4 regions of the Escherichia sp. TC-EC600-tetX4 genome follow, and region 1 is predicted to be linked to each of the others. Evidence: predicted binding sites of a transcription regulator. Region 1 holds the regulator's gene; each other region holds the start of a gene.

The links. The regulator CRP, encoded in region 1, controls carbon source genes, mostly activating them, when cyclic AMP is high. The targets are predictions, from matches to a motif close to ATGTGANNNNNNTCACAT.
Region 2: uxuA (mannonate dehydratase) is a predicted target of CRP. The motif match lies at 6,418-6,435, and genes of this name have one in related genera.
Region 3: ydfZ (putative selenium delivery protein YdfZ) is a predicted target of CRP. The motif match lies at 4,605-4,622, and genes of this name have one in related genera.
Region 4: idnD (L-idonate 5-dehydrogenase) is a predicted target of CRP. The motif match lies at 6,156-6,173, and genes of this name have one in related genera.

The regions. Positions count from the first base shown of each region.
Region 1 covers NZ_CP079924.1:391,182-399,236, reverse strand. The annotation lists gene KXD89_RS01810 (phosphoribulokinase) at 1-864, shown strand, start outside; gene KXD89_RS01805 (OsmC family protein) at 919-1,323, opposite strand; gene crp (cAMP-activated global transcriptional regulator CRP) at 1,625-2,257, shown strand; gene KXD89_RS01795 (YccS/YhfK family putative transporter) at 2,308-4,398, shown strand; gene argD (bifunctional acetylornithine/succinyldiaminopimelate transaminase) at 4,465-5,685, opposite strand; gene pabA (aminodeoxychorismate synthase component 2) at 5,771-6,334, opposite strand; gene KXD89_RS01780 (putative adenosine monophosphate-protein transferase Fic) at 6,366-6,968, opposite strand; gene KXD89_RS01775 (YhfG family protein) at 6,958-7,125, opposite strand; gene ppiA (peptidylprolyl isomerase A) at 7,230-7,802, opposite strand.
Region 2 covers NZ_CP079924.1:3,926,064-3,934,118, forward strand. The annotation lists gene hypT (hypochlorite stress DNA-binding transcriptional regulator HypT) at 1-424, shown strand, start outside; gene iraD (anti-adapter protein IraD) at 417-809, opposite strand; gene idlP (iraD leader peptide IdlP) at 806-889, opposite strand; gene ytiD (protein YtiD) at 1,005-1,148, opposite strand; gene KXD89_RS19085 (YjfZ/YjiC family protein) at 1,482-2,312, shown strand; gene uxuR (Uxu operon transcriptional regulator) at 2,453-3,226, opposite strand; gene KXD89_RS19095 (fructuronate reductase) at 3,441-4,901, opposite strand; gene uxuA (mannonate dehydratase) at 4,982-6,166, opposite strand; gene gntP (gluconate permease GntP) at 6,506-7,849, shown strand.
Region 3 covers NZ_CP079924.1:2,246,581-2,254,635, reverse strand. The annotation lists gene KXD89_RS10945 (2-oxo-tetronate isomerase) at 266-784, shown strand; gene dcp (peptidyl-dipeptidase Dcp) at 828-2,873, opposite strand; gene ydfG (bifunctional NADP-dependent 3-hydroxy acid dehydrogenase/3-hydroxypropionate dehydrogenase YdfG) at 3,010-3,756, shown strand; gene rspR (DNA-binding transcriptional regulator rspR) at 3,845-4,531, shown strand; gene ydfZ (putative selenium delivery protein YdfZ) at 4,708-4,911, shown strand; gene KXD89_RS10920 (mannitol dehydrogenase family protein) at 4,946-6,406, opposite strand; partial or broken gene ydfJ (MHS family MFS transporter YdfJ) at 6,495-7,778, opposite strand.
Region 4 covers NZ_CP079924.1:3,985,184-3,993,238, reverse strand. The annotation lists gene lptG (LPS export ABC transporter permease LptG) at 1-87, shown strand, start outside; gene KXD89_RS19425 (helicase HerA-like C-terminal domain-containing protein) at 248-1,750, opposite strand; gene idnR (DNA-binding transcriptional regulator IdnR) at 1,828-2,826, opposite strand; gene idnT (gnt-II system L-idonate transporter) at 2,893-4,212, opposite strand; gene idnO (gluconate 5-dehydrogenase) at 4,275-5,039, opposite strand; gene idnD (L-idonate 5-dehydrogenase) at 5,063-6,094, opposite strand; gene idnK (gluconokinase) at 6,311-6,874, shown strand; gene ahr (NADPH-dependent aldehyde reductase Ahr) at 6,878-7,897, opposite strand.

The sequences.
Region 1 (8,055 bases):
GCCAAACATCCGGTCATTGCGGTAACAGGATCCAGCGGCGCGGGGACCACCACCACCAGCCTCGCGTTTCGTAAAATATTCGCGCAGTTAAATCTGCATGCAGCTGAGGTGGAAGGCGACAGTTTTCACCGTTACACCCGCCCGGAAATGGACATGGCGATCCGCAAAGCGCGCGACGCCGGGCGGCATATCAGCTACTTCGGCCCCGAGGCTAACGACTTCGGCCTGCTGGAACAAACCTTCATTGAATACGGTCAGAGCGGCAAAGGGAAATCTCGCAAATATCTGCATACCTACGACGAAGCCGTACCGTGGAATCAGGTACCGGGGACATTCACCCCCTGGCAACCTTTACCGGAACCCACTGATGTACTGTTTTATGAAGGTTTACACGGCGGCGTAGTCACGCCACAGCATAACGTTGCGCAGCATGTGGACTTACTGGTCGGCGTGGTGCCTATCGTTAACCTTGAGTGGATTCAAAAACTGATCCGCGACACCAGCGAGCGCGGGCACTCACGAGAAGCAGTGATGGACTCAGTAGTGCGTTCAATGGAAGACTATATCAACTACATCACACCGCAGTTTTCCCGCACCCATCTTAACTTCCAGCGCGTTCCCACCGTCGACACTTCAAACCCGTTCGCGGCAAAAGGTATCCCGTCGCTCGATGAAAGCTTTGTGGTGATCCATTTTCGTAATCTGGAAGGGATCGATTTCCCCTGGCTGCTGGCGATGTTGCAAGGCTCATTCATTTCCCACATCAATACGTTAGTGGTACCGGGCGGCAAAATGGGTCTGGCAATGGAATTAATTATGCTGCCGCTGGTGCAACGATTGATGGAAGGAAAGAAAATCGAGTAACTCTGCTATTACGCCGGATAAAATACTATCCGGCTTCACAACGGGATAGTTAAGTCACGCGGCAACCACTTCATACGAGTGAGTAATATTCACCGCTTTTTCCAGCATCAACGCCACTGAACAATATTTCTCGGCAGAGAGATCAACCGCACGCGCAACCGCTGCGTCTTTCAGGTCGCGACCGGTGACGATAAAATGCAGATTAATGTGCGTAAACAGGCGTGGTGCCTCTTCGCGGCGTTCAGAGGTCAATTTTACTTCACAATCGACCACATCCTGACGCCCTTTTTGCAGGATCGAAACCACATCGATGGCACTGCAACCACCCGCCGCCATCAACACCATTTCCATCGGACTTGGTGCTTTATCGCCTGAGTTGCCGTCCATTAAAATCTGATGACCAGAGGCGGATTCGCCCAGAAAAGTTAACCCTTCGACCCACTTCACTCGCGCTTGCATTTTTGCTACTCCACTGCGTCAATTTTCCTGACAGAGTACGCGTACTAACCAAATCGCGCAACGGAAGGCGACCTGGGTCATGCTGAAGCGAGACACCAGGAGACACAAAGCGAAAGCTATGCTAAAACAGTCAGGATGCTACAGTAATACATTGATGTACTGCATGTATGCAAAGGACGTCACATTACCGTGCAGTACAGTTGATAGCCCCTTCCCAGGTAGCGGGAAGCATATTTCGGCAATCCAGAGACAGCGGCGTTATCTGGCTCTGGAGAAAGCTTATAACAGAGGATAACCGCGCATGGTGCTTGGCAAACCGCAAACAGACCCGACTCTCGAATGGTTCTTGTCTCATTGCCACATTCATAAGTACCCATCCAAGAGCACGCTTATTCACCAGGGTGAAAAAGCGGAAACGCTGTACTACATCGTTAAAGGCTCTGTGGCAGTGCTGATCAAAGACGAAGAGGGTAAAGAAATGATCCTCTCCTATCTGAATCAGGGTGATTTTATTGGCGAACTGGGCCTGTTTGAAGAGGGCCAGGAACGTAGCGCATGGGTACGTGCGAAAACCGCCTGTGAAGTGGCTGAAATTTCGTACAAAAAATTTCGCCAATTGATTCAGGTAAACCCGGACATTCTGATGCGTTTGTCTGCACAGATGGCGCGTCGTCTGCAAGTCACTTCAGAGAAAGTGGGCAACCTGGCGTTCCTCGACGTGACGGGCCGCATTGCACAGACTCTGCTGAATCTGGCAAAACAACCAGACGCTATGACTCACCCGGACGGTATGCAAATCAAAATTACCCGTCAGGAAATTGGTCAGATTGTCGGCTGTTCTCGTGAAACCGTGGGACGCATTCTGAAGATGCTGGAAGATCAGAACCTGATCTCCGCACACGGTAAAACCATCGTCGTTTACGGCACTCGTTAATCCCGTCGGAGTGGCGCGTTACCTGGTAGCGCGCCATTTTGTTTCCCCCGATGTGGCGCAGACTGATTTATCACCCCGATATCAACTATGCACTTCGACAAACGCTGGTGCTATGTTTGCCCGTGGCCGTTGGGTTAATGCTTGGCGAATTACGATTCGGTCTGCTCTTCTCCCTCGTTCCTGCCTGTTGCAATATTGCGGGCCTTGATACGCCTCATAAACGTTTTTTCAAACGCTTAATCATTGGTGCGTCGCTGTTTGCCACCTGTAGCTTGCTGACACAGCTACTACTGGCAAAAGATGTTCCCCTGCCCTTTTTGCTGACCGGATTAACGCTGGTACTTGGCGTCACTGCTGAGCTGGGGCCATTGCACGCAAAATTGCTTCCTGCATCGCTGCTCGCCGCCATTTTTACCCTCAGTTTGGCGGGATACATGCCGGTCTGGGAACCGTTGCTCATCTATGCGTTGGGCACTCTCTGGTACGGATTGTTTAACTGGTTTTGGTTCTGGATCTGGCGCGAACAACCGCTGCGCGAGTCACTAAGTCTGCTGTACCGTGAACTGGCAGATTATTGTGAAGCCAAATACAGCCTGCTTACCCAGCACACCGACCCTGAAAAAGCGCTGCCGCCGCTGCTGGTGCGCCAGCAAAAAGCGGTCGATCTAATTACCCAGTGCTATCAGCAAATGCATATGCTTTCCGCGCAAAATAATACTGACTACAAGCGGATGCTGCGTATTTTCCAGGAGGCGCTGGATTTACAGGAACATATTTCGGTCAGTTTGCATCAGCCGGAAGAGGTGCAAAAGCTGGTCGAGCGTAGCCATGCGGAAGAAGTTATCCGCTGGAATGCGCAAACCGTCGCCGCTCGCCTGCGCGTGCTGGCTGATGACATTCTTTACCATCGCCTGCCAACGCGTTTTACGATGGAAAAGCAAATTGGCGCACTGGAAAAAATCGCCCGCCAGCATCCGGATAATCCGGTTGGGCAATTCTGCTACTGGCATTTCAGCCGCATCGCCCGCGTGCTGCGCACCCAAAAACCGCTCTATGCCCGTGACTTACTGGCCGATAAACAGCGGCGAATGCCATTACTTCCGGCGCTGAAAAGTTATCTGTCACTAAAGTCTCCGGCGCTACGCAATGCCGGACGACTCAGTGTGATGTTAAGCGTTGCCAGCCTGATGGGCACCGCGCTGCATCTGCCGAAGTCGTACTGGATCCTGATGACGGTATTGCTGGTGACACAAAATGGCTATGGCGCAACCCGTCTGAGGATTGTGAATCGCTCCGTGGGAACCGTGGTCGGGTTAATCATTGCGGGCGTGGCGCTGCACTTTAAAATTCCCGAAGGTTACACCCTGACGTTGATGCTGATTACCACCCTCGCCAGCTACCTGATATTGCGCAAAAACTACGGCTGGGCGACGGTCGGTTTTACTATTACCGCAGTGTATACCCTGCAACTATTGTGGTTGAACGGCGAGCAATACATCCTTCCGCGTCTTATCGATACCATTATTGGTTGTTTAATTGCTTTCGGCGGTACTGTCTGGCTGTGGCCGCAGTGGCAGAGCGGGTTATTGCGTAAAAACGCCCATGATGCTTTAGAAGCCTATCAGGAAGCGATTCGCTTGATTCTTAGCGAGGATCCGCAACCTACGCCACTGGCCTGGCAGCGAATGCGGGTAAATCAGGCACATAACACTCTGTATAACTCATTGAATCAGGCGATGCAGGAACCGGCGTTTAACAGCCATTATCTGGCAGATATGAAACTGTGGGTAACGCACAGCCAGTTTATTGTTGAGCATATTAATGCCATGACCACGCTGGCGCGGGAACACCGGGCATTGCCACCTGAACTGGCACAAGAGTATTTACAGTCTTGTGAAATCGCCATTCAGCGTTGTCAGCAGCGACTGGAGTATGACGAACCGGGTAGTTCTGGCGATGCCAATATCATGGATGCGCCGGAGATGCAGCCGCACGAAGGCGCGGCAGGTACGCTGGAGCAGCATTTACAGCGGGTTATTGGTCATCTGAACACCATGCACACCATTTCGTCGATGGCATGGCGTCAGCGACCGCATCACGGGATTTGGCTGAGTCGCAAGTTGCGGGATTCGAAGGCGTAATGCAGGCTAAACCATCGGATAAGGCATTCACGCCGCATCCGACATCTTTTGCCTGATGCTTCGTATTTACGCCCCAACCACCTTCGCCACCGCGTGGGCGAAACGTTGCATCCCTTCATCGATATCCGCATCTTCCACCACCAGCGACGGTGCAAAACGCATCACATCCGGTCCGGCATTCAGCACCATTACGCCAGCCTCTGCGCCCGCATACAGGAAATCACGCGCCCGACCTTTGTACTGTGGTTTCAGCTCTGCGCCAATCAACAGCCCCATACCGCGAATATCGCTAAATACATCGTACTGCTGATCGATCTTCTGCAGATGGTCAACAAAACGCTGGCGTTTCGCCTGAATGCCTTCCAGCACTTCAGGGGTATTGATGATATCAAACGCCGCCCCCGCTACTGCACAGGCCAGAGGATTACCGCCGTAGGTGGAACCGTGAGAACCAGGATGAAACGCAGAAGCAATTTCCGCCGTGGTCAGCATGGCGCTAATCGGGAAGCCGCCGCCTAACGCTTTCGCAGAGGTCAGAATATCCGGCGTAACGCCGTAGTGCATGTAAGCAAACAAATCGCCGGTCCGCCCCATCCCGCACTGCACTTCATCAAACACCAATAATGCCTGATGTTGATCGCACAGCTCGCGCAAGCCCTGCAAAAACTCTGGCGTCGCTGCCGTCACACCGCCCTCGCCCTGGATCGGCTCAACCACCACCGCACAGGTGTGATCATCCATCACCGCTTTCACTGCATGGAGATCGTTAAAGGGAACGTGGATGATGTCTGCCGGTTTCGGCCCAAAGCCGTCGGAATATTTTGGCTGCCCACCCACCGAAACGGTAAACAGCGAGCGACCATGAAAAGCGTTATGGAAGGCAATAATTTTGGTTTTGAACGGGCTATGACGCACACAGGCGTAATGGCGTGCCAGTTTAAAGGCGGTTTCGTTAGCTTCCGTGCCGGAGTTCATAAACACCACGCGTTCGGCAAACGTTGCCTCAATCAGTTTACGCCCAAGACGCAGCGCCGGTTCATTGGTGAAAACGTTACTGATATGCCACAGAGTTTCGCCCTGGGTTTTTAACGCGTTCACCAGCGCAGGATGGCAATGGCCCAACGCCGTAACTGCAATGCCACCCGCGAAATCGACATACTCCTTGCCTTGCTGATCCCAGATTCGGCTGCCCTGACCTTTTACCGGAATAAACTCTGCCGGAGCATAAATCGGCAGGATCACTTCATCGAAAGTCGCGCGTGTAATTGCTGTTTGTTCAATTGCCATCTCATGATCACCCTGTTACGCATAAACAAATGTGAAATTATAACCACAAAATATGCATAAAAAATCACTAAATGGCAATCAGAAATCAGCGATGCAGGAAATTAGCCAGCAGTTGATGTCCTTGTTCGCTAAGAATACTTTCTGGATGGAACTGCACACCTTCCAGATCCCACTGGCGATGGCGAATCCCCATAATCTCTCGGGTTTCGCTCCAGGCCGTCACGTCAAAGCACGCTGGTAATGAGTCAGGTTCCACCACCAGCGAATGGTAGCGTGTCACGGTAAGTGGATTTGCCAGCCCCCGAAATACGCCCTCACCGTTATGTGTAATCGGCGAGGTTTTGCCGTGCATGACCTTTGCGGCGCGCACAACTTTACCGCCAAATGCCTGCGCCATTGCCTGATGACCGAGGCAGACGCCAAGAATCGGCAAGCGCCCGGCATAGTGGCGAATAACGTCAAGGGAGATCCCGGCTTCATCTGGCGTACAGGGGCCAGGTGAGATGACAATTTTTTGTGGTTTAAGGGCGTCGATATCCGCCAGCGTCAACGCATCGTTGCGCTTAACCAGCACATCCGCCCCCAGTTCACAAAAGTACTGGTAGAGGTTCCAGGTAAAAGAATCGTAGTTATCTATAAGCAGGATCATGGCGGCTCCGGTACAAAAGAACCGCGCTATTTTACTCAGATTCCCCGGCTTCGCTTACCACTTTGCTAAATATCATCTGCAGTGCGGTGAGATCCCCCATTGCCCCACTCTGATTTGCCTGATTCCAGGCCTCTTTTTCGATACCCTGCCAGCTCAGTTGATATCCGGCATGAATCGCCAGTTGCTCGAAGAAGATCCGCTGTGCCAGACCACTTCCCACCCGGAAGGGATGCAGCACGTTGATTTCACAATAGTAATGCGCCAGCCGCTCGACGAACTTCGCTTTCTCCAGGCCAACCAGATAACCTTCTTCCTCCAGATCCTGCATCAGGGCATTGCCCTCTTTTTCGATATAAGCAAAGTGGCAGAACGGCGTATCACCCTGATAAATATCAACTTCACGCAGTTGCCCTGCCCAGTCGAAAATATCCTGATACAGCTGGCGATGGATAGTTCGCAAATGCGGTAAACCGCGCACCAGCGGACCAAGCTCAATGGTCGCAGCACGCAGCGCCGTCATTTCGTAAGCGGCCTGTTCCAGCCGCTGCTGCTGGCGGATGTTCAGCCGGTTACGCATGATATCAAGGCCTGGATAAAGATACGGATCGCGCCCTTCGCCGAATTTATCGCTCATAGTGACTCCTCAGCTCTTCAAGGCGCGCTAAAGCCTCTGCGGCAGTAAGAGTGACTAAAGGCATCTCGACGCCTTCAAGACGGCGACTGGCCTGAAAATTACGATTACGCTGAAGCTCCCAGAGACGGGACTTTTGCTTATCGGTGAGTTTCTTCACTTGATGCCTCCCTGAACGTGTCCATTTGCCACAAGTATAAGCGGCAAATCCGGGTTACGCCGGGAGAGCAGAAGCGCGGGCAAGATTGCCCGCGCGAGAAATCATTACGGCAGGACTTTAGCGGAAAGGATAACTACCGGTTTTGACGGCACATTCTGGTACGGACCAACGTCATGAGTCGGCACCTGGGAAATCTTATCGGCAACGTCCATGCCTTTCACCACTTTACCAAATACCGCGTAACCGAAATCACGCTGACCATGGTCAAGGAAGGCGTTATCGGCAACGTTGATAAAGAACTGGCTGGTGGCGCTGTCTTTGTCAGCGGTACGTGCCATCGCGATGGTGCCACGCGTGTTGCGCAGGCCGTTATCGGCTTCATTTTTGATTGGCGGGTTTGGTTTTTTCTGCTGCATCTGCTCGGTGAAACCGCCGCCCTGAATCATAAAGCCAGGAATGACGCGGTGAAAGGTAGTGTTGTTATAAAAACCGCTGTTCACATAATCGACAAAGTTTTGCACAGACACTGGCGCTTTTTGTTTATCCAGCTCCAGTTCGATGTTACCAGCTGAGGTTGTCAACAATACGTGCGGGTCCCCTTTCGCTGCCATTGCTGCGGGAGAAAGAGCAGAAAGAGCGAAAACAGCAGCCATCGCCGCCAGGGTCGATTTGAACATGAGATTTCCTTAACAAACAGAGCAGAAAAAAAGCAAGTGAAGAGATTCTAAATAGCCTTCAAGAACAAGGCCATCCCTTTACCTAATTTTACGTATCTGAAATATATGTAACCTGACGATCACTTTTTATTCCGTGATCAAAATCACCTCTTAAAATGCAATTTAGCAACCGATTGCAATAAAACATTTAAACAGATCACAAAATCACCTAAAATCGCCCGCTCGCGGCATATCCCGCTATGCCATTTTATTT
Region 2 (8,055 bases), 1.1 Mb from region 1:
GTTTGACCACATTCGCTTATTTGAATCTCAATTGTTCCCTGTCTGCGCCAGTGACGAACACGGAGAAGCACTTTTTAACCTCGCGCAGCCACACTTTCCGTTACTGAATTACAGCCGCAACTCCTACATGGGGCGATTGATTAATCGCACCCTGACGCGCCACAGTGAGTTAAGTTTCAGCACCTTTTTTGTCTCTTCGATGAGCGAGCTTTTAAAGCAGGTTGCCCTCGACGGCTGTGGGATTGCCTGGCTGCCGGAGTACGCCATCCAACAAGAAATTCGCAGCGGGAAGCTCGTTGTACTGAATCGGGACGAACTGGTGATCCCGATTCAGGCCTATGCATACCGGATGAATACCCGCATGAATCCCGTTGCCGAACGCTTCTGGCGTGAACTGCGCGAGCTGGAGATTGTGCTTAGCTGACATTCTCCAGCGTCGCACTGCGCCAACCGCCATTATCCCAGACCAGATCAAACGTTAGCGGTTCATCGTCGTGGTACAGCATTATCTCAAGGCTGATCGCCAGAGTGTGGCAGTACGCTTCTTTCAAATTAACCTGCAACGCCGCAATCCGTGGCTCATGAAATAACAGTGCAGAACGCAGCTGACGGCAATACCAGCTCTGGAGATGTTTGTCGCTCGGGTTATGCACTTGCCACTCGGGCATGCCTGAAACAAGTAATGACGGTAATGCCGAATGAGGAGAATTAAAAAGAGTGAGGAGATCGCTGCATACCGATTTACGCAGCGATGACGTTTTATTGCCTGAAATTTCAGGTAAAACAGCCTGAAGTGATTGTCGCATCATTTTGCGCACTCCTGACGTTTAGCAACATATGCGGCTTGCCCTGAACACCGGGCACCACTGTATTGATGCTCATTTCCCATAGCCATTCCCTTTTGTTCATTACATCCATGTCAGTCTGAGACAGGCCTGAATCCTGTCAGCAAAGTATAAAACCTTACTTGCCTATGAATATCTACTGACTTTTCAGGAAAAAAGTCATGATTTGATAAAAATCATCAAACTCAAAAAAAAACCGCTAGTATATTCTGAATATTCCGAATAGTTACGTAGATGAAAATACTTGTCACCGCTGCTACTTAATTCCGGTGGGAAATTATTTATTTCCGCATAATCAGCCATGTATTATTTGAAACAATTAGTTTGTAAATAATATAAATTGATAACATATCAAATACATCAAAAATACCATTCACAGGCATTATTAATATAGACCTCAATATAGCAACATCAAATTCCAATTAGTAATAAGATATGCTTTTAAATTGCATGCAAATAATTTTAAATGAGCGTTTTTTGATACTTTAGAGTGTTTCCTACCCTTTAATATCACCGTGTAGAGTTGATATCACTACAACAGAAACATGCATGTCATTTGTTTACTTCTCTTTTTACTACAGAAAAATTTATCTATTTTTCTAAACATCAGTGAAATACTCATAAAAGGTAACTATTATGTCTATGCCATTAAGCAATGCCCTTCAGAGTCAAATTATTACAGATGCTCACTTCCTTCATCACCCAATAGTCGACAGTGAGTTTACACGTAAATTAAAATATGCACGCATGGATTCGGAAAACATCTATCTTCCGCCTCTTACTCGTGGCAATAACCATAATTACGATGGAAAAAGCGTTGTCGAAATTAGAAAACTTGATATTAGTAAAGAGCCTTGGCCATTTAATTATGTGACAGGAGCATGCAGAGAATCCGATGGTATTACAACAACAGGACGTATGCTCTATCGGAACTTGAAAATCACCTCAGCTTTAGACGAAATATATGGTGGCATATGTAAAAAGGCGCATGCTACCACAGAGTTAGCAGAAGGTTTACGGCTAAATTTATTTATGAAGAGCCCTTTCGATCCTGTTGAGGACTATACAGTTCATGAAATAACATTAGGCCCTGGTTGCAATGTTCCTGGTTATGCCGGAACCACGATAGGATATATTTCAACCCTTCCAGCTTCTCAGGCAAAAAGATGGACCAATGAGCAGCCAAGGATTGATATCTATATTGATCAGATAATGACGGTAACAGGGGTAGCAAATTCTTCCGGATTCGCCCTTGCCGCATTACTTAATGCTAATATTGAGTTGGGTAATGACCCAATAATTGGTATAGAAGCCTATCCCGGTACCGCGGAGATCCATGCAAAAATGGGATATAAAGTTATCCCGGGTGATGAAAATGCACCACTCAAACGTATGACTCTGCAACCGTCATCTCTTCCAGAACTGTTTGAATTAAAAAATGGTGAATGGAATTATATTGGTAAATAACTACCAGGAAGAATGAGTACTAACATTCAGGTTATACAGATAGCTAAACAATACCCTGCAATTTACAAAGTAATACTCATTGCGACTTCTTAATTTAAGAAAGCGCAAGGAACGTTTACCCTTGCGCTTATTATAATAAGTCAGGCGTCGACTTTATCCAGCGGCCATGAATCAAACAGATAGCCATCAAAATAAATATCGTCAACGTTCGAGAATTCCAGCAGACGTTGCTTAACGTTTTCCAGATGCTGCCACATTGCCAGCTTCGCCGCTCGGGCATCTTTTTTGATTAACGCGGCGAGGATCTGTTTGTGATCGCCCAACCACTCTTTGCGATACAGGCTGTCATCCAGATGGCTGTGCAACTGGATCCACATTGGATTGTTTTCCCGCCACTGCCAGGACTGACGGAACAGCTCCACCAGCATGCTGTTATGCGTTGCTTCGGCAATAGCGAGATGGAACTGCATGTCACCGCTTTCGCTGCTGCCCGGCGCACTGGAAGCCAGTTCACGCTCTTCCAGTTGCAATGCCTGACGCATTTTGACGATATCTTCGCGGGTAGCCTGCAAAGCGGCAAACTCGGCGATGTTGCTCTCCAATAACTGCCGCGCCTGTAACAGCTCAAAAGGACCGGCATCGTTGCAGACGTTGGCATCCGGACTGTCTGTGTTCTGGCTGCCTGAGTTATCAAGAACATAGATACCGGCACCCCGGCGTACTTCCACCAGCCCTTTGATCTCCAGCATGATCAGCGCTTCACGTACCACCGTCCGCGTGACATCAAGCATTTCTGCAATTTCACGCTCCGGCGGCAGCCGTTCGCCAGGATTGTACGGCGTCTTTATGATCAGATCGCGGATCATCGCCCCGACTTCCTGGTAAGGTCTTTGCGCAGAGGTGGCAGATTTCATGGTGTTGTGTCCGTTAGGTGCGGTTAATCAAATTTTTGCCGGATGCGGCGTGAACGCCTTATCCGGCCTACAACGGGCAATTTTACGGCCCCCGTTAATCTCAAACTATACCATTAGCACTGGAAGTTGGCACGTACAGGTGGGCAAAAAAACGAAAACTGGTCAACCAAATATCAGTTTGATTGACCAGTAAGTCTGTAGGGTAATCAGTTAGTTACAGCGCAGCCACACACTCGCGCGCACCGCGTTCGCACAGCTGCTGATATGCCGCCGTCACTGCGCCAACAAAGTCGGCATTCTGCGGCAGATCATCGGCAAAAATACCGCTCAGGCCCAGCAGCGCTTTCACGCGGTCTGCGCCCTGATACTGCGCGTTGATCTTCTGGAACTCCGCCAGCATCGGGTCGACCACGTCAATGGCATTACCCTGCTCATCCACGCCCTGGGTGTAACGCATCCAGCCAGCCACGCCCAGCGCCAGGTGACGCCAGCTGCCGCCGTTTTGCAGGTGCAGACGCACCGGGTCCAGCAGACGCTGCGGTAACTTCTGGCTGCCGTCCATCGCAATCTGCCAGGTACGGTGACGCAGAGACGGGTTGCTGAAACGCTCGATCAGCAGCGTCGCATAGGCGTTCAGGTCTGTACCTTCCGGCATCGACAGCGTTGGCGCTTGTTCCTGCATCATCAGGGCAAAGGCCGCTTTGCGATAAGCCGGGTTAGTCACGGTGTCGGCAATGGTTTCATAGCCGCCGAGGTAACCGAGGTACGCCAGAAAAGAGTGGCTGCCGTTCAGCATACGCAGCTTCATCATTTCGAACGGCACAACGTCTGCAACGAACTGTGCGCCCACTTTATCCCAATCCGGGCGACCATTAACGAAGTTATCTTCAATCACCCACTGACGGAACGGTTCGCAGGCAATGGCGCACGGGTCGTAAACACCCAGCTGGTCAGCAATTTCCTGTATGGTTTCTGGCGTCGCCGCCGGAACGATGCGGTCAACCATGGTGCACGGGAAGGTGACATTTTCTTCAATCCATGCCGCCAGCTGCGGGTCACGCGCCTGAGCCAGCCCCAGTACCGCGACCTTCGCCACATGACCGTTTTCACGCACGTTATCGCAGGACATCACCGTAAACGCTTTCAACCCTTTTTCACGACGCAGACGCAACGCTTCGACGATGTAACCAATCGCGGACTTCGGCGCAGTCGGGTTTTCCAGATCGTGCTTGATCAGCGGGTTATTGAGATCCAGTTGACCGCTTGCCGCATCAGCGCAGTAGCCTTTTTCCGTGACCGTTAGAGAGACAATCGCCGTTTGCGGACGCGCCATCGCGTTGAGAATACCTTCGCAGCCATCGATTTCCGGATGCAGCGCTTCTTTCATCGAACCGATAATTTTCAGCTCGGTGCTCTCTGCGCCTTTTTCCGCTACGGTGTACAGCAGTTGCTGTTTTTTCAGGTTTTCGATCAGCACGCGGTCGTTGCCTGGCATCAGGTTAACTTCGCAGATGCCCCAGTCGCTGTCGGTGCTTTCCAGCAGATGATGGGTATACAGCGCCTGGTGCGCGCGGTGAAACGCCCCGCAACCGAGATGCACAATGCGTGATTCCAGACGAGAATGATCCCATGACGGGCGGGCAACCGGCAGATTGCTGTCAACAATAGTAGTCATCGTAAACTCCAGAATCCGTCTTCAAAGAGTGACGGCAAGGAAGAAGGAACCGGCACGGCGCGCAGCCATGCCGGTGGATATTAACGGCTAAAGAAAGCGCGCTGGATCGCCAGTTCGACACCGCGAACTTCGGCCAGGCCTTTCAGACGACCAATTGCGGAGTAACCTGGGTTGGTTTTCTTCTTCAGGTCGTCCAGCATCTGATGACCGTGGTCCGGACGCATCGGGATCAGGTCTTCTTTGCCTTCCGCTTTACGACGGTGTTCTTCTTCAACAATCGCTTTCACCACTTCGTACATATCAACGTCACCGTTCAGGTGCGCCGCTTCGTGGAAGGTTTTCGGGTTATCTTCACGCATGGTGGAGCGCAGATGGGTGAAGTAAATACGCGGACCGAACTGCTTGATCATATCAACCAGATCGTTGTCAGCACGCACGCCGTAGGAACCGGTGCACATGGTAAAACCGTTTGCCATGCTGTTTACGGTATCAACCATCCACTGCATATCTTCAATGGTGGAAACAATGCGCGGCAGGCCGAGGATCGGGCGCGGCGGATCGTCCGGGTGAACAGCCATACGCACGCCGACTTCTTCAGCAACTGGAATAATCGCTTTCAGGAAGACGGCAAAGTTTTCGCGCAGCTTCGCTTTGTCGATATCTTTGTACAGCTCCAGGTGTTTACGGAACTGGTCGAGGGTGTAGCCTTCTTCCGCGCCCGGAAGACCAGCAATGATGTTACGGGTCAGACGCGCTTTGTCTTCATCGCTCATAGTGGCGAAGCGTTCAGCTGCCTGAGCAATTTCTTCTTCGGTGTAATCCGCTTCCGCGCCTGGGCGTTTCAGGATATGCATTTCGAATGCAGCGAATTCGATCTGGTCGAAGCGCAGAGCTTTGGAGCCGTCTGGCAGCACGTATTCGAGGTCAGTACGGGTCCAGTCGAGCACCGGCATGAAGTTGTAGCACACGGTGCGAATGCCACACTGCGCCAGGTTGCGCAGAGTCTGCTGATAGTTAGCGATCCACTGCTCATAGTTGCCAGTGTGGGTTTTGATATCTTCGTGAATTGGCACGCTTTCTACGACAGACCACACCAGGCCTGCGTCTTCAATGATCGCCTTGCGTTTGAGGATCTCTTCAACGGACCATACTTCGCCGTTCGGGATATGGTGCAGCGCGGTAACCACGCCAGTTGCGCCCGCCTGACGGACATCAGCTAAAGAAACCGGATCGTTTGGGCCGTACCAGCGCCAGGTCTGTTCCATGATTTTTCCTCTTTCACATAGTGGGTTCCACAGCAAAGAGACGCGGAACCCTGGAGTTGTTTAGGTATCCGGATGAACAACCAGACCGCAGCCGTGGCGTTGCATCGGATGAGATGGCGTATAAGTTCTACCTTTTGGTAAGACATGTCAACCCGAATTCTGAAATTGGTTAACCACATCACAAGAATTTCACTCTCATGGTTGTTGCTGCAAATTGCAGCAAAGGGTAATCGATGGTTATTGATCAGAGGATGTGACATTCATCGCAACAATGGTTGACCAATTTACATAACATATCGCCCAAAATAACAACGGTTCAACCAGGTAAGGTAAAACGTTATGCATGTGCTTAACATTCTCTGGGTGGTATTCGGCATTGGTCTGATGCTGGTACTGAATTTGAAGTTCAAAATCAATTCAATGGTGGCTTTGTTGGTGGCGGCGCTGTCCGTCGGGATGCTGGCGGGCATGGATTTGATGTCGCTGCTGCACACTATGAAAGCGGGCTTCGGCAACACGCTGGGGGAACTGGCTATCATCGTGGTGTTCGGTGCGGTCATCGGTAAATTGATGGTCGACTCCGGCGCGGCTCACCAGATAGCGCATACGCTGCTGGCGCGTCTCGGTCTGCGCTATGTACAGCTGTCGGTGATTATCATCGGCCTGATTTTTGGTCTGGCGATGTTCTATGAAGTGGCCTTTATCATGTTAGCGCCGCTGGTTATTGTTATTGCCGCCGAAGCTAAAATTCCGTTCCTGAAACTGGCGATCCCGGCAGTAGCAGCTGCCACTACCGCACATTCACTGTTCCCACCGCAGCCGGGTCCGGTGGCGCTGGTGAATGCTTATGGCGCGGATATGGGGATGGTTTATATCTATGGCGTACTGGTGACGATCCCAAGTGTAATCTGCGCAGGTCTGATCCTGCCGAAGTTCCTCGGCAATCTTGAGCGCCCAACGCCATCATTCCTGAAAGCAGATCAACCGGTAGATATGAATAATCTGCCCTCTTTCGGCGTTTCGATTCTGGTGCCGCTGATCCCGGCGATCATTATGATCTCTACCACCATCGCCAATATCTGGCTGGTAAAAGATACCCCTGCCTGGGAAGTGGTTAACTTTATCGGTTCCTCGCCGATTGCAATGTTTATTGCGATGGTGGTTGCATTCGTACTCTTTGGCACCGCACGTGGTCATGACATGCAGTGGGTGATGAACGCTTTTGAAAGCGCGGTGAAGAGTATTGCAATGGTGATTCTGATCATCGGTGCGGGTGGCGTGCTGAAGCAGACCATCATCGACACCGGCATTGGCGACACCATCGGCATGTTGATGTCCCACGGCAATATCTCGCCCTACATCATGGCATGGCTGATCACTGTGCTAATTCGTCTGGCGACGGGTCAGGGTGTCGTTTCGGCGATGACCGCCGCCGGGATTATCAGTGCTGCAATCCTAGATCCAGCAACTGGTCAGCTGGTTGGCGTGAATCCGGCGCTGCTGGTACTGGCGACGGCTGCGGGTTCCAACACCCTCACCCACATTAACGATGCATCTTTCTGGTTGTTCAAAGGTTACTTTGACCTGTCAGTAAAAGACACGTTGAAAACCTGGGGTCTGCTGGAGCTGGTCAACTCCGTGGTTGGGCTGATTATTGTGCTGATTATTAGCATGGTAGCGTAAAAGGACACCAGAGCCTGCCAATGGCAGGCTCAGACTGATGACAAAGTCTAAAAATGTGCCCGGACAGTCCCCTCGCCCCTCCGGGGAGAGGGTTAGGGTGAGGGGAACAGACCAGCAAAGTGCGCTTTGTTTATGCCAGATGCGACGCTGACGCGTCTTATCTGGCCTACAAAGGGCTAACGTGCAGGTTTTTAGCTTCAGGTAAT
Region 3 (8,055 bases), 1.9 Mb from region 1:
TAATTGCGTTTGGTTTGACTTATTAAGTCTGGTTGCTATTTTTATAATTGCCAAATAAGAATATTGCCAATTGTTATAAGGCATTTAAAATCAGCCAACTAGCTGTCAAATATACAGAGAATTTAACTCACTAAAGTTAAGAAGATTGAAAAGTCTTAAACATATTTTCAGAATAATCGGATTTATATGTTTGAAAATTATTATATTGGACGAGCATACAGAAAAAGCAAATCACCTTTACATATAAAAGCGTGGACAAAAAACAGTGAACATTAATAGAGATAAAATTGTACAACTTGTAGATACCGATACTATTGAAAACCTGACATCCGCGTTGAGTCAAAGACTTATCGCGGATCAATTACGCTTAACTACCGCCGAATCATGCACCGGCGGTAAGTTGGCTAGCGCCCTGTGTGCAGCTGAAGATACACCCAAATTTTACGGTGCAGGCTTTGTTACTTTCACCGATCAGGCAAAGATGAAAATCCTCAGCGTAAGCCAGCAATCTCTTGAACGATATTCTGCGGTGAGTGAGAAAGTGGCAGCAGAAATGGCAACCGGTGCCATAGAGCGTGCGGATGCTGATGTCAGTATTGCCATTACCGGCTACGGCGGACCGGAGGGCGGTGAAGATGGTACGCCAGCGGGTACCGTCTGGTTTGCGTGGCATATTAAAGGCCAGAACTACACTGCGGTTATGCATTTTGCTGGCGACTGCGAAACGGTATTAGCTTTAGCGGTGAGGTTTGCCCTCGCCCAGCTGCTGCAATTACTGCTATAACCAGGCTGGCCTGGCGATATCTCAGGCCAGCCATTGGTGGTGTTTATATGTTCAAGCCACGATGTTGCAGCATCGGCATAATCTTAGGTGCCTTACCGCGCCATTGTCGATACAGGCGTTCCAGATCTTCGCTGTTACCTCTGGAAAGGATCGCCTCGCGAAAACGCAGCCCATTTTCACGCGTTAATCCGCCCTGCTCAACAAACCACTGATAACCATCATCGGCCAACATTTGCGTCCACAGATAAGCGTAATAACCTGCAGCATATCCGCCACCAAAAATATGGGCGAAATAACTGCTGCGATAGCGTGGCGGTATAGCAGGAAGATCCATATTTTCCGCCACCAGCGCCCGCAATTCAAAATCATCGACATCCTGCATTGCTTCGTTTTCTTCCAGGCAATGCCAGCGCATATCGAGAAGTGCGGCGCTAAGCAGTTCGCTCATCTCATACCCTTTGTTGAACAGGCTGGCATTACGCATTTTCTGTTGCAGTTCGTCAGGCATTGCTGCCCCGCTCTGATAATGCCGGGCGTAGCGAGCGAATACCTGCGGATGCGTTGCCCAGTGTTCGTTGATTTGCGACGGAAATTCGACAAAATCACGCGGCGTGTTGGTGCCGGAAAGCGTGGCATAACGCTGGCGGGCAAAAAGGCCGTGCAGCGTATGACCAAATTCATGGAATAAGGTTATGACATCATCCCAGAGTAACAACGCAGGCTCACCGGCAGCGGGTTTCTGATAATTGCAGACGTTATAAATTACCGGATGTGTTTTATTAAGCGTTGATTGCTCAACAAAATTGCCCATCCATGCACCGCCGCTTTTTGAATCACGGGCGAAGAAATCACCGTAAAATAACGCCAGCCCCACGCCATTATGATCAAAAATTTCCCACACACGAACGTCAGGATGGTAGACAGGAATATCAAAACGTTCGACAAACTTAATACCGAAGAGCTGATTCGCGGTCCAGAATACACCTTCATTTAACACCGTGTTTAATTCAAAATATGGCTTGAGCTGCGCCTCATCAAGATCAAATTTCTCCCGCCGTACCTGTTCCGCATAAAATGCCCAGTCCCACGGCTGCGCGCTAAACCCGCCCTGCTGCTTATCGATAACCGCCTGTATGGAGGCTAATTCATCGCTCGCACGTTGACGCGCCGCTGGAACAATTTCCCGCATAAAGTTAAGTGCTGCTTCAGGTGTTTTTGCCATCTGATCGGCGATTTTCCATGCGGCATAATGAGGAAAACCAAGTAGTGTTGCCTGTTGTGCACGGATCTCCACCAGACGTTGAATGATAGCGCGGGTATCATTGGCATCATTTTTTTCCGCTCGCGTCCAGCCCGCAATAAACAGTTTTTCACGCGTCGCACGATCGCGCATTTCGGCAAGCGCCGGTTGTTGGGTGGTATTCAGCAGCGGAATCAGCCATTTGTTATCCAGACCTTTCTCGCGAGCCGCCTCTGCCGCCAGCGCAATCTCTTGCTCACTCATTCCTGCCAGCTGCGCGATATCGTTCACAACCAGACCGCCGGATTTATTTGCTGCCAGTAATCGCTGGTTAAACTGGCTGGTCAGGGTCGCAGCTTCTGTATTCAGTACTTTTAATTTTGCTTTATCAGCTTGCGCAAGTTTGGCTCCGGCAAGGACAAAACGTTGATGAATCACCTCCACCAGGCGGATGGATTCACTATCAAGCCCCAGGGATTCACGGCGCTGCCAGACAGCATCTACCCGCGCGAATAATTCACCGTTCAGATAGATATCATTAGCCAGTTCCGCCAGTTCAGCGGAAAACTGCTCGTCAAGACGCTGTAATTCATCATTGGTATGCGCCGCAGTCATCGCAAAAAAGACGCTGGTAACGCGGGTAAGTAATTCTCCGCTTTGTTCCAGTGCCAGAATAGTATTGTTGAAATCAGGCATTTGCGGGTTAAGCGCGATGGCAGCAATTTCTGCCCGCTTTTGCTGCATTCCCTCATCGAATGCCGGGCGATAGTGATGATTGGCAATTTGATCAAAATGGGGAGCCAGATACGGCAGTGTGCTTTGCACAAGGAAAGGATTCATTGTTGTCATTTTCTTCTCCTGAACGCGAGGTGTTCCATAGCGTAGGCTTACTGATAACGGAGTGCAATCTTGCAATCCAGTATTACCCGCTCTTAAGCATCCCGTGCTATGTTATTGACACACAAAAGCGTTGAGGAACAGTGAGATGATCGTTTTAGTAACTGGAGCAACGGCAGGTTTTGGTGAATGCATTACTCGTCGTTTTATTCAACAAGGGCATAAAGTTATCGCCACTGGCCGTCGCCAGGAACGGTTGCAGGAGTTAAAAGACGAACTGGGAGATAATCTGTATATCGCCCAACTGGACGTTCGCAACCGCGCCGCTATTGAAGAGATGCTGGCATCGCTTCCTGCCGAGTGGTGCAATATTGATATCCTGGTAAATAATGCCGGCCTGGCGTTGGGCATGGAGCCTGCGCATAAAGCCAGCGTTGAAGACTGGGAAACGATGATTGATACCAACAACAAAGGCCTGGTATATATGACGCGCGCCGTCTTACCGGGTATGGTTGAACGTAATCATGGTCATATTATTAACATTGGCTCAACGGCAGGTAGCTGGCCGTATGCCGGTGGTAACGTTTACGGTGCGACGAAAGCGTTTGTTCGTCAGTTTAGCCTGAATCTGCGTACGGATCTGCATGGTACGGCGGTGCGCGTCACCGACATCGAACCGGGTCTGGTGGGTGGTACCGAGTTTTCCAATGTCCGCTTTAAAGGCGATGACGGTAAAGCAGAAAAAACCTATCAAAATACCGTTGCATTGACGCCAGAAGATGTCAGCGAAGCCGTCTGGTGGGTGTCAACGCTGCCTGCTCACGTCAATATCAATACCCTGGAAATGATGCCGGTTACCCAAAGCTATGCCGGACTGAATGTCCACCGTCAGTAATTTTTATACCCGGCGTAACTGCCGGGTTATTGCTTGTCACAAAAAAGTGGTAGACTCATGCAGTTAACTCACTCACAAGCAAGAACGAATGACCGTCGAAACGCAACTTAATCCCACACAGCCTGTCAATCAGCAGATTTATCGTATTCTTCGTCGCGACATTGTCCATTGCCTGATTGCTCCAGGCACACCGTTGTCGGAAAAAGAAGTTTCTGTTCGTTTCAATGTGTCACGCCAGCCGGTTCGTGAAGCCTTTATTAAACTGGCGGAAAACGGCCTGATTCAAATTCGTCCGCAACGTGGCAGCTACGTCAACAAAATTTCCATGGCCCAGGTGCGCAACGGCAGTTTTATCCGTCAGGCCATTGAGTGCGCGGTGGCGCGTCGGGCGGCGAGCATGATTACCGAAAGCCAGTGCTATCAACTGGAACAAAATCTTCACCAGCAACGCATTGCCATTGAGCGCAAGCAACTGGATGATTTTTTTGAACTTGATGACAACTTCCATCAACTCCTGACGCAGATTGCCGACTGTCAACTGGCGTGGGATACCATTGAGAACCTGAAAGCGACCGTTGATCGCGTGCGCTATATGAGTTTCGACCACGTTTCTCCACCAGAAATGCTGTTACGCCAGCATCTTGATATTTTCTCTGCCCTGCAAAAACGTGATGGCGATGCGGTAGAACGTGCAATGACGCAACATTTGCAGGAAATCAGCGAATCCGTGCGCCAGATCCGCCAGGAAAACAGCGACTGGTTTAGCGAAGAGTAATTCATTTCCTCTCATCCCATCCGGGGTGAGAGTCTTTTCCCCCGCCTTATGGCTCATGCATGCATCAAAAAAGATGTGAGCTTGATCAAAAACAAAAAATATTTCACTCGACAGGAGTATTTATATTGCGCCCGTTACGTGGGCTTCGACTGTAAATCAGAAAGGAGAAAACACCTATGACGACCTACGATCGTAACCGTAACGCAATCACCACTGGCAGCCGTGTTATGGTTAGCGGCACCGGTCACACTGGCAAGATCCTGTCGATTGATACTGAAGGTCTGACCGCTGAGCAAATCCGCCGCGGAAAAACCGTAGTTGTTGAAGGTTGTGAAGAGAAACTGGCACCACTGGACCTGATTCGTCTCGGCATGAACTAAGCGTGTGAATGCCGCCGATGGCGGCATTGCTTTTTTACTTCACGGAATATTTTGCCACGGTCGCTTTCGCGCCATGCGCTAATAAAGACAAGTACGTTTCCGTCACTCTTGCAGTAAACAAACTATTGTCTGGCAAATCATCACCAAAGATCGCCTTAATCGCCAGCAATGACTGGACGCGCGCTTTCCCTTCGGCACTACTTTGTACAGCCTTCTGAATAACAGGTAACAGTGGGTCACTGATTTCTATCGGATTTCCCTGTTCATCAACACCACCGACATAACGCATCCAACCCGCGACGCCCAGCGCCAGCAGATCGAACTTGCTGTCATGCGCCAGATGCCAGCGAACAGAATCCAACATCCGCTGTGGCAATTTCTGGCTACCATCCATCGCAATCTGCCAGGTTCGATGACGTAACGCCGGGTTGCTATAGCGTGCAATTAATCGGTTAGCGTAATCTTGCAAATCAACGCCCTGCACTTTCAACGTCGGCGCTTGTTCCTGCAACATCAAGCCATACGCCGCATAACGATAATGTTCATCTTCCATACAGTCATTAATGTGCTGATATCCTGCAAGATACCCCAGATACGCCAGGAATGAATGACTGCCGTTGAGCATGCGCAACTTCATCTCTTCATAAGGCAGCACATCGCTAACCAGTTCGGCTCCCGCTTTTTCCCATTCCGGACGTCCGGCAACAAAGTTATCTTCTATTACCCACTGGCGGAAAGGTTCACAGGCAACGCCCGCAGGATCGCGCACACCGGTAAGTTGTTCGATTTTCGCCAGCGTATCCTCTGTCACTGCGGGCACAATACGGTCCACCATTGTTGATGGGAAAGTCACGTTATCTTCGATCCATTGTGCCAGTTTTACATCAACGGCTTGTGCGTAGGAAGTGACAACGTCACGCATAACATGACCGTTTTCTGGCATGTTGTCACATGACATGACGGTAAATGCGGGAAGTCCTGCCGCTTTACGGCGAGCCAGCGCCTCAACAATCACCCCTGTTGCTGTTTTCGGCTGGTGGGGATTTTGCACGTCGGCAGCTACCATCGGGTGATCGAGCATTAACTGTCCGGTCGCCGGAGAGTGGAAATACCCTTTTTCGGTGATTGTCAGAGAGACAATCGCGATTTGCGGTTCACACATCGCTGCCAACACGGTTTCTAAGCCATCTATCTGTACGTGCAAGGCTTTTTTAACGACGCCAACGACGCGAGCCGTCCACACATCGGCCGACATTTCCGCAACGGTATAAAGATTATCTTGCTGTTGTAAATCGGCAATTTGCTGTTCGCCGCCGATTAAGTTGACCTCATAATATCCCCAGTCACTGAAATGTTCCGTAGCAAGAATATCGGCATACACACCCTGATGCGCACGGTGAAATGCACCAAAGCCTAAATGAACAATTCTTGGAGCCAGGTTATTAAGATCATAAACAGGGAGTGTCGCTTTTGCTGATAACAAATTATTTCCCATAACAATTCCTTAAATATAAATATGGCAAGCTATATGTTTTGTTATATGAATAAAAATCCCCTCTCCGGTAAGAGAAGGGATTAAGGGTTTACAGACTTCTGGAAGGTTGCGCAGCTCTTACAACACGCGGTTGATCTTCCGCAGCGTCTTCCAGCGCACTTAAATCACGGTCTTTCACCTCTGGCATTTTCAGCGCAGAGATTAAACCAATCACTGAATATGCCATGATCATAATGACGATCGGATACCAGGATTCCGTCATGGTGCAGAAAATACCCGCCAGGATAGGACCAAAACCGGAAGCGATAAGACCACCAATTTCTTTAGAAATAGCCATCCGGGTAAAGCGGTTTTTACAGCCGAACATTTCTGCCATGGTAATGTTTTCCAGAGCAAATAATCCCAGCACCGCACAGTTATGAATCACAATCAGTGCAACCATAATGGTGCTCGGGGCATAGCTTTTATCTACAATGATAGAAAGCATTGGCCATGCCAGCACAATCGCGGAGGTATTCATAATAATATACGGGATCCGGCGACCAATTTTATCGGATAACCAACCAAGGAACGGAATGGTCATAAAGCCGAGAATCGAACTGATCATCAATGCATCTGTTGGAATTGCTTTGTTAAACAATAACGTCTGCACTAAATAGCCTGCAAGGAAAGTCTGAATTAACCCGGAGTTACCCGCCTGACCAAAACGCAGCCCTGTTGCCAGCCAGAAGGATTTGCTCTGGAACATGCTACCAGCAGGTGCAGGTTTTGCTGTCGGTTGGTTACTGTCGTTAACCTTCTCAAAGACCGGGCTTTCTTTCAGATTCATACGCAACCAGATAGCAAAGACCATCACGACAACACTCGCCAGGAACGGTATACGCCATCCCCACGCCAGCAGTTCCTCTTTACTGAGAATGAAGAACATAAAGGCCCAGATTGCCGTTGCGCTCAAGGTTCCGCAGTTAGTTCCCATAGCCACAAATGAGGAGATAATTCCGCGCTTACCTTTTGGCGCATATTCCGCCAGCATCGTACCGGCACCGGAAATTTCCGCACCTGCACCCAACCCCTGAATAATACGCAACGTCACCAGCAAGATGGGTGCAAAAACACCAATCTGTGCATAGGTCGGTAACACACCAATTAAGGTGGTACAGATCCCCATCATGGTGATGGTAATAAAGAGCACTTTTTTACGCCCTATTCTGTCGCCCATTTTGCCGAAAATAAATGCTCCGACAATACGCGCCACATAACCTGCACCGTAGGTTCCCATTGCCAGAATTAACGCCATTGCCGTTGATGATTCAGGAAAAAATATTTCATGAAACACTAACGCTGCGCCGAGCGAATATAACTGGAAATCCATAATTCACAGGTGTTTTTTCCCATCCTGTGGTTTCCTTGGCGTTTTCTAGGTTTTTTCAGATAGTTGCATTTTTTTAAAAAGCATCCTAAGTTCGATCTCAGTGTCTATCTGGGGCCTATTTCTGTCCCATATATGCCCCAAAAAAACTCCCCAACAGATAAGTAGTTTTTTCATGGATTTATGCGTAAAATCAAGAACGGCTGGAAATCATTCAATACTCACACTATCGAAAAATTTACCAGCCAATCGCAGCACGTTCTTGCATAAGGTGTGTCTG
Region 4 (8,055 bases), 1.0 Mb from region 1:
TATGGCATCCCGCCGATCATCGGCGCACTGTTGCCAAGCGCCAGCTTCTTCTTAATCAGCCTGTGGCTGTTAATGAGAAAATCGTAACCGAATGAACGAATAAAGGGAGCGAAAGCTCCCTTTATTATTGTTAGCAAAGTGTGCTTCGTTCATTCCTGAAAAATAATTAAAATTCAATATATTGCAGTGGGGTGGGCATGATAAGACGCGCCAGCGTCGCATCAGGCAAAGACAAATCTCGCCTGACTTACCTTCTTCTCCCCCCCAGCAAACTCCCCAACATCCCGCGTACAATCTGATTCGTCACTTGGCGAGCGGCGCTTTTGGCCATTGTTTGCACCACACCATCTTTCTTCCCGCCGCGTGGTCCGGTAGTGCCGAACAAAATATCCTTCAATCCACCAAGAATGCCGTCATCCACCGCTACCTCTTTCCCTTTCGCGGGAGGATTATTTTGCTGCTCGGTACTGGCCTGAAAGCCTTTTTGCAACATCTCATAGGCGGATTCCCGGTCCACCTCATCCTCATATTTGCCATACACCGGAGAGTGATTAATCAAGCCATTACGCTCATCTTCCGTCACCGGCCCCATCCGCGAACAAGGCGCGATCACCATCGCACGCTCCACCACAGAAGGGCTTCCTTTCGCATCCAGAAAAGAGATCAACGCCTCGCCGGTGCCCAGTTCCTGAATCGCCTTTTTGGTATCAAACGCCGGATTGGCCCGCATGGTTTGCGCCGCTGCCTTCACTGCTTTCTGATCTTTTGGCGTAAAAGCCCGCAAAGCATGTTGAACGCGATTACCGAGCTGCCCGAGCACATTATCCGGAATATCAGACGGGTTTTGCGAAACGAACCAGACGCCCACGCCTTTTGAGCGAATAAGCCTTATCACCTGCTCAATCTTATCCAGCAGTACCTGCGGGGCATCGTTAAACAGCAGATGTGCCTCGTCGAAGAAAAACACCAGTTTTGGTTTCTCCAGATCGCCCGCTTCCGGCAATTGTTCATACAACTCTGAAAGCATCCACAGCAGGCTGGCGGCGTACAGTTTCGGCATCTGATAAAGTTTCTCGGCGCTGAGGATATTGATAACGCCTTTACCGTTGGCATCGGTGCGCATCCAGTCTTTGATATCCAGCATCGGCTCACCAAAGAAGTGTGCTGCGCCTTGCTGTTCCAGCGACAACAGCCCGCGCTGGATGGCACCAACCGATGCGCTACTGATATTACCGTACTGATTCTGGAAGGATTTGGCGTTATCGCCGATGTACTGGGTAATTGCCCGCAGATCTTTAAAGTCGAGCAGTAACAGCCCCTGATCGTCAGCAATGCGGAAGATGATATTCAGCACGCCAGATTGCACATCGTTGAGATTCAACAGTCGTGCCAGCAACAGCGGCCCCAGATCCGAAACCGTCGCCCGCACCGGATGGCCTTTCTCGCCAAAGATATCCCACACCACCACCGGATTGGCATGCGGTTGCCAGTCATTGACGCCGATATTTTTAAGCCTTGCGAGCAGTTTTTCCGACACCGTTCCTGCCTGCGCGACGCCGGTCAGATCGCCTTTCACATCAGCCATAAACACCGGCACGCCGATTTCCGACAATGACTCCGCCAGTTTTTGCAGCGTAACGGTTTTACCCGTCCCCGTTGCGCCGGTAATCAGCCCATGACGGTTAGCCATTCCCGGCAGTAAAAACAGTTCTGTGTCCGGCGTGCGGGCAATTAACAGGGGTTCACTCATGAGATATCCTCCAGTTTCCTGCCTGGAGTATAGGCAACGTCCGGCAAAGAGAATACGTGTAATGAAGAGAAAATAACCTAAAGCGTGTTGCCGTGATAAATCTGATACCCGAGGTCAACAGTGTTGTGGTTGTGATCGTTATTTTTAATTTTGCTCAGCAACATTTGGGCGGCCATCCGACCAATATCAAAACGGGGAGTAATTACGCTGGCGAGGCTTGGGATCATTTGCCTGCCAATCTCCAGCCCATGAAAACCCGCAATGGAAATTTGTTCTGGCACGGCGAGGTTTCGCTCGCGGCACAGCAGAAGCGCACCCATCGCAATATCGTCATTGGTGCAAAATACACCGTCTAAATCCGGGTTTGCGCTAAGGGCATCACGCATTAACTGCATTCCTAAATGAATGGATGAGATGGCGCGTGGATTCATGCGTAATGGGGAAAGATTATGCAGCATCATCGCATCGCAATACCCCTGATAACGCTGTTCATCGCGGGTGTCATCTTTGGAACCGAGATACAGAATTTTGTGCCTGACTCGCTTCTCCAGCATGGTACACACCATGTCAAAAGCGGCCTGCCGATTATCAAAACCGACCTCCATATCCAGCCGTTCTCCCTGTACATCCATCAATTCCACGACCGGAATGGTGGCTGAACGCAGAAATTTCACCGTCCTGATGGTGTGATATTTTTCCGAAAGTATAATCCCGTCAATGTTATAAGAGAGCAGGTTAATCACCGACTCTTCTTCGGAATCGCGATCGTAATTGTAATTAGCAATAAGGGTCTGATAATTATGCTCAGAGGTGACGGATTCTATTCCCGCGAGAATGTCAGCGAAGAGTTGATTTTGAAATGACGGAATCAAGATACCGAGGGTATAACTTTGTGCATTCAACAACATGCCGGGAGCGCGATTAGGGATATAATTGATCTCTTCCATAATTTTGGCGATGCGCTCGCCTGTTTCCTTTGCCACCTTTTTCGGCGAGCGGATATAACGACTCACGGTCATTTTTGTTACGCCAGCCAGCGTAGCGATATCCTGTAAAGAAATTCTGTGATTGCGCATAACTTCTCCCAACGTCGGGGGAATCTTCAATCTTCCCCCGAAACTACATCACAATATTTTATTCTTTCAGTGCAATACGGCGTTAATGGCTAACACGCCCAGCAAACCCATAATAGAAATAAGGGTTTCCATCACCGTCCAGGTACGCAACGTTTCACCAACCGTCAGATTAAAATACCCTTTAAATAGCCAGAAGCCAGGGTCGTTTACGTGTGACGCGATCACGCTGCCCGCACCGGTTGCCAGTACCATTAAAGCGGGATCGGCATGGGTAACGTTGATAATCGGCAACACCACACCCGCGGTGGTAATGGCCGCGACGGTGGCAGAGCCCAGAGCGATACGCAACAGCGCCGCAACAGTCCAGCACATCAATAACGGCGAAAGTGTAGTTCCGGTCATTAAGTGTGAAATATAGTGCCCGACACCGCTATCTACTAATACCTGCTTAAACGCGCCGCCGCCAGCGATAATAAACACAATCATCGCGATAGCGCCTATAGAATCCCCAATGATATCCATGATTTGCTCGATGGTGCGTCCATTACGTCGGCCCAGTGTGAAAATCGCAATAACAATGGCAATAAACAGCGCAACGGCAGGGTTACCGACAAATTCAAAGAAGAGGCGCACGGTGTTAGTTTTCGGTAACGTAATTTCACAAACGGCGGCGATAGCCATCAGGATGACCGGGATCACGGCAGCGAAAATACTGTTCCAGAAGGAGGGCATCTCCTCTTCGCTAAACAGATGAGGATTAAATAAGCCTTCCGGTGGTGCTTTCTCAAAGCGAGTTAGCAGTTTAGAAAACAGCGGTCCTGCGACAATAACTGTCGGAATGGTAATGATAAATCCATACAGTAAAGTCGTTCCGAGATTAGCCTCAAAGATAGTCGCGATGGCAGTAGGCCCTGGATGTGGCGGCAGAAAACAGTGGGTTACAGAGAGCGCTGCTACCATTGGTACGCCAACATACAACAGGGGTAATCCTGATGATGCTACGATGGTAAATACCAACGGCAACAGCAGGACAAAACCCACTTCAAAAAACATGGCGAGGCCCACAACCAGACCGGTGATCACTAGCGCCCATTGCACGCGTTTTTTACCAAAAGTAGCAATCAGCGTAGTGGCGATACGTTGTGCCGCACCCGTATCAGAAATCAGCTTGCCTAACATGGCCCCGAAACCGAGGATCATTGCCAGCCCGCCGAGCGTGCTGCCGATACCATTTTGTATAGAGTGCAGGACGGCCTGTGCATCCATCCCTTCGGCAAATCCGACGACGGCAGCTACCAGAACGAGGGCAATAAAGCCGTTAACTTTAAAGACGATCATCAGGATAAGAAGCAGCGCGACGCCTGCCGCAATAATGATTAATGGCATAGTCTTTATCTCTTATTAGTGCCAGAAAAGCAGCGCTTTCGCGCTGCACGTAGGGGGGGCTGTTAAACAGCCACTAACATGCCGCCATCAACAAACAACAGGTGGCCGTTTACGAAATCAGAGGCTTTTGAAGAAAGGAACACCGCAGCACCAATCAGTTCCTGCGGATCTCCCCAGCGTGCGGCGGGGGTCCGTTTGCACAACCAGGCGGTGAAGGCTTCGTCCTCAACCAGTGCTTTAGTCATTTCTGTTTTGAAATAGCCCGGCGCAATACCGTTGACCTGAATATTGTGGCGCGCCAGCTCGACGCACATGCCGCGGGTGAGCATTTTTACCGCCCCTTTCGATGCGGCATAAGGGGTGATGGTGTCACGTCCCAGTTCGCTTTGCATCGAGCAAATATTAATAACTTTACCTGCCTTGCGTTCAACCATGTGACGAGTTACCGCTTGCGATACCAGGAACACGGCGGTCTGGTTTACTGCGATCACATCATTCCACTCTTGTTCAGGGAACTCAGTAAAAGGATGACGGCGCTGGATACCGGCGTTATTCACCAGCACATCAATGGGGCCGATGTCCTTTTCGATATGTTCAACGGCGGCATCAATTTCATGTTTATGAGTAACATTAAAAGGTGCGGCAACGGCCTGAATACCCTCCTGGTGGAGTTTTTCTACAGCAAGTTCTGCGCGTTCGGCAGTAATATCATTAATAATTATTTGTGCGCCATATTTACCCAGGCCGGTTGCCAGTAAAAAGCCAATGCCCTGTGCTGAACCGGTAATCAAGATATTTTTTCCTGCCAGTGAAAATAGATCGTTCATTGTATTATTCCTTTATTTATCTCTTAGAAAACAAGCTGGACTTTTGCTGCCTGGGTTTTATCACCGGCGAAACGTAGCGCCTCTTCCAGGTCAGTGAAGGGATATTCAGCACTCAGTAAAGGCAGTGGATTGATAACGCCATTCGCCAGCCATGACACTGCGGTATTAAATTCGCTGGTAAAACGGAAAGAGCCTCTGAGTGAAATCTCCTTACCAATCAACGTCATCATTGGGAATTCTGCCATCGCGCCTCCCATACCTACCTGCACCATTACGCCGCGTGCACGAGTGACCTCCAGACAGGTATTCACTGATGAAGGATGACCGGACACTTCAAAGCTGACATCGAAATAGCCTTTTTCCGCTTTCCAGTGATCCATGTCGTCGTTTTGTGGGTTTACGAGCACATCCGCCCCCATCTCTTTGCCCAGCGAAAGGGAACGGGGACTCACATCAGCACAGACAATTTCCGCGGCCCCCAGTGTTTTCACTGCACTGACAATCAGGCAGCCAATGGGTCCAACACCGGAAATAAATACTCGCTTGCCCTGTAACTCGCCGGCCTGATGTGCGGCATGAATCGCGACGGCTAAAGGTTCGGCAAAAGCCATAACCTTTTCGTCAGCTTTGGCCGGATAAGGGACACATTGCGACGTTTCGACCATTTTATAACGGGTAAAACCACCATCAACATGAGGGAAATACATGGCACTGCCAAAAAAACGCATATCTGTACACTGATTCTCGTTATGTTCAATGCAGTATTTGCAGTGACCGCACGGTTTAGACGGATTAATGGCTACCGTTTGCCCTTCATGTAATTCTGATGAGTCGCTATGAATAACTTTACCGATAACTTCATGACCTAACACCATCGGTGCCTTTATCATGAAATTACCTACTTTTCCTTCCTGATAATAATGTAAATCGGAACCGCAAATTCCACCTCGGGTTATTTGTACTAATGTTCCATTATTATTCCAATCTATCGTCTGCTCGGTAACGGCAACAGTTTTCTTGCCCGCAACAACGCAGGACTGTGTTTTCACTTGCATAAATTCCTCACTGGTCAGGTAGACACCTCGGAAGCATTTAAGCGGTTTTAACTGTCATTATTTGTGATGAAGATCACGTCAGAAAATTGTTACATTACTATGTTACGCATAACGTGATGTGCCTTGTAATTCTTATCAGTAGAAATAAAAAAACGTGAAATTATTATGCCGCCAGGCGTAGTATCGCAGCAGGTAAGATGATTCAGGAGATTTTAAATGGCGGGTGAAAGCTTTATTTTGATGGGCGTTTCAGGGAGTGGTAAAACATTAATTGGTAGCAAGGTTGCCGCGTTATTATCTGCTAAATTTATTGATGGTGACGATCTTCATCCAGCCAAAAATATAGATAAAATGTCGCAGGGTATTCCATTATCTGATGAAGATCGACTTCCCTGGCTGGAACGCTTAAATGATGCTTCATACAGTCTTTATAAAAAGAATGAAACAGGATTTATTGTCTGTTCATCATTAAAAAAACAGTATCGTGATATTTTACGCAAGGGTAGCCCCCATGTTCATTTCCTCTGGTTAGATGGCGACTATGAAACTATTCTCGCGCGAATGCAGCGTCGGGCTGGGCATTTTATGCCGGTAGCGTTACTAAAAAGTCAGTTTGAGGCACTGGAGCGTCCACAAGCAGATGAACAGGATATTGTGCGCATTGATATCAACCATGATATTGCCAATGTCACCGAACAATGTCGGCAGGCTGTGCTGGCGATACGACAAAACAGAATATGTGCGAAAGAGGGCAGCGCCTCAGATCAGCGCTGCGAATGATTTTCAATAATCGGCTTTCAACACCACGCGGTAACGCGCCTTACCGTCGCGCACATGCTGGATGGCGTCGTTAATTTTCGACATCGGGAACAGTTCGGTGGTCGGCGCAACCTTGCTGCGGGCGGCAAAACGCATCAGCTTACGCAGCTCATAAGGCGTGCCGGTAGCAGAACCAGAGACGCTGCGATCGCCCGCAATTAACGTAAAGGCCGGAACAGACAGCGGCGTGAGAACCGCACCGACCGTATGGAAATTACCGCCATAGGTCAGCGCCTCAAAATAGGGCTGCCAGTCGAGGCTGACGTTGACGGTGTTGATAATGAGATCAAACTGCCCCGCCAGTGCTTTCAGTGCCTGCGGATCGCGGCTATTCACCACTTTATCGGCACCCATCGCCAGCACTTCCTGCTCTTTCGCCGGATTAGAACTAAAGGCTGTCACCTCGCATCCCATTGCGTGCAGAAGTTTTATAGCGATATGCCCCAGCCCGCCAATACCAATTACCCCAACGCGGCTGGTAGCAGTGATATGGTGCATCAACAGTGGTTTAAAGACCGTGATACCGCCGCACAACAGCGGCCCGGCGGACTCGATATCAATATTTTCTGGCAGTGGAATCACCCATTGCCAGTCCGCACGCAACTTCTCGGCAAAGCCACCGCGATTCATAATCGTCGGCACCGCACCTTGCTCGCAGTTGATCTGATTACCGCTAATACAGGCGTCGCAGTGACCACAGCTACGCGCCGTCCAGCCAATCCCGACACGCTGACCGACCTGCAAACCTTTATCCTGCGCGGCGCTCCCGAGTGCCACCACGCGCCCAATCACCTCATGCCCGGCAACCAGCGGATATTGTGAAAATCCCCATTCGTTATCGATCATCGACAGATCGGAATGGCAGATCCCGCAGTAATCCACCTGCACTTCAACATCTTGTGGCCTCAGCTCACCGGGATCGTACTCATAAACTTCCAGTTCTCCGCCCGCTTCTTTTGCGGCATAGCTTTTTATCATCGACATTTTTTGGTCCTTCTCTGGTGTTGTTTGGGAAGTGTAGAGCATGGCAGGGCGGGGTGCCTGGAGTGTGACAAAGGTTACACATCGCTGTATGCAATGCTGAAAATTTCAGCACTTAGCGAGGTGCGAGCAAGCTGGCGCTTGCATGGTGGCGTGCGACA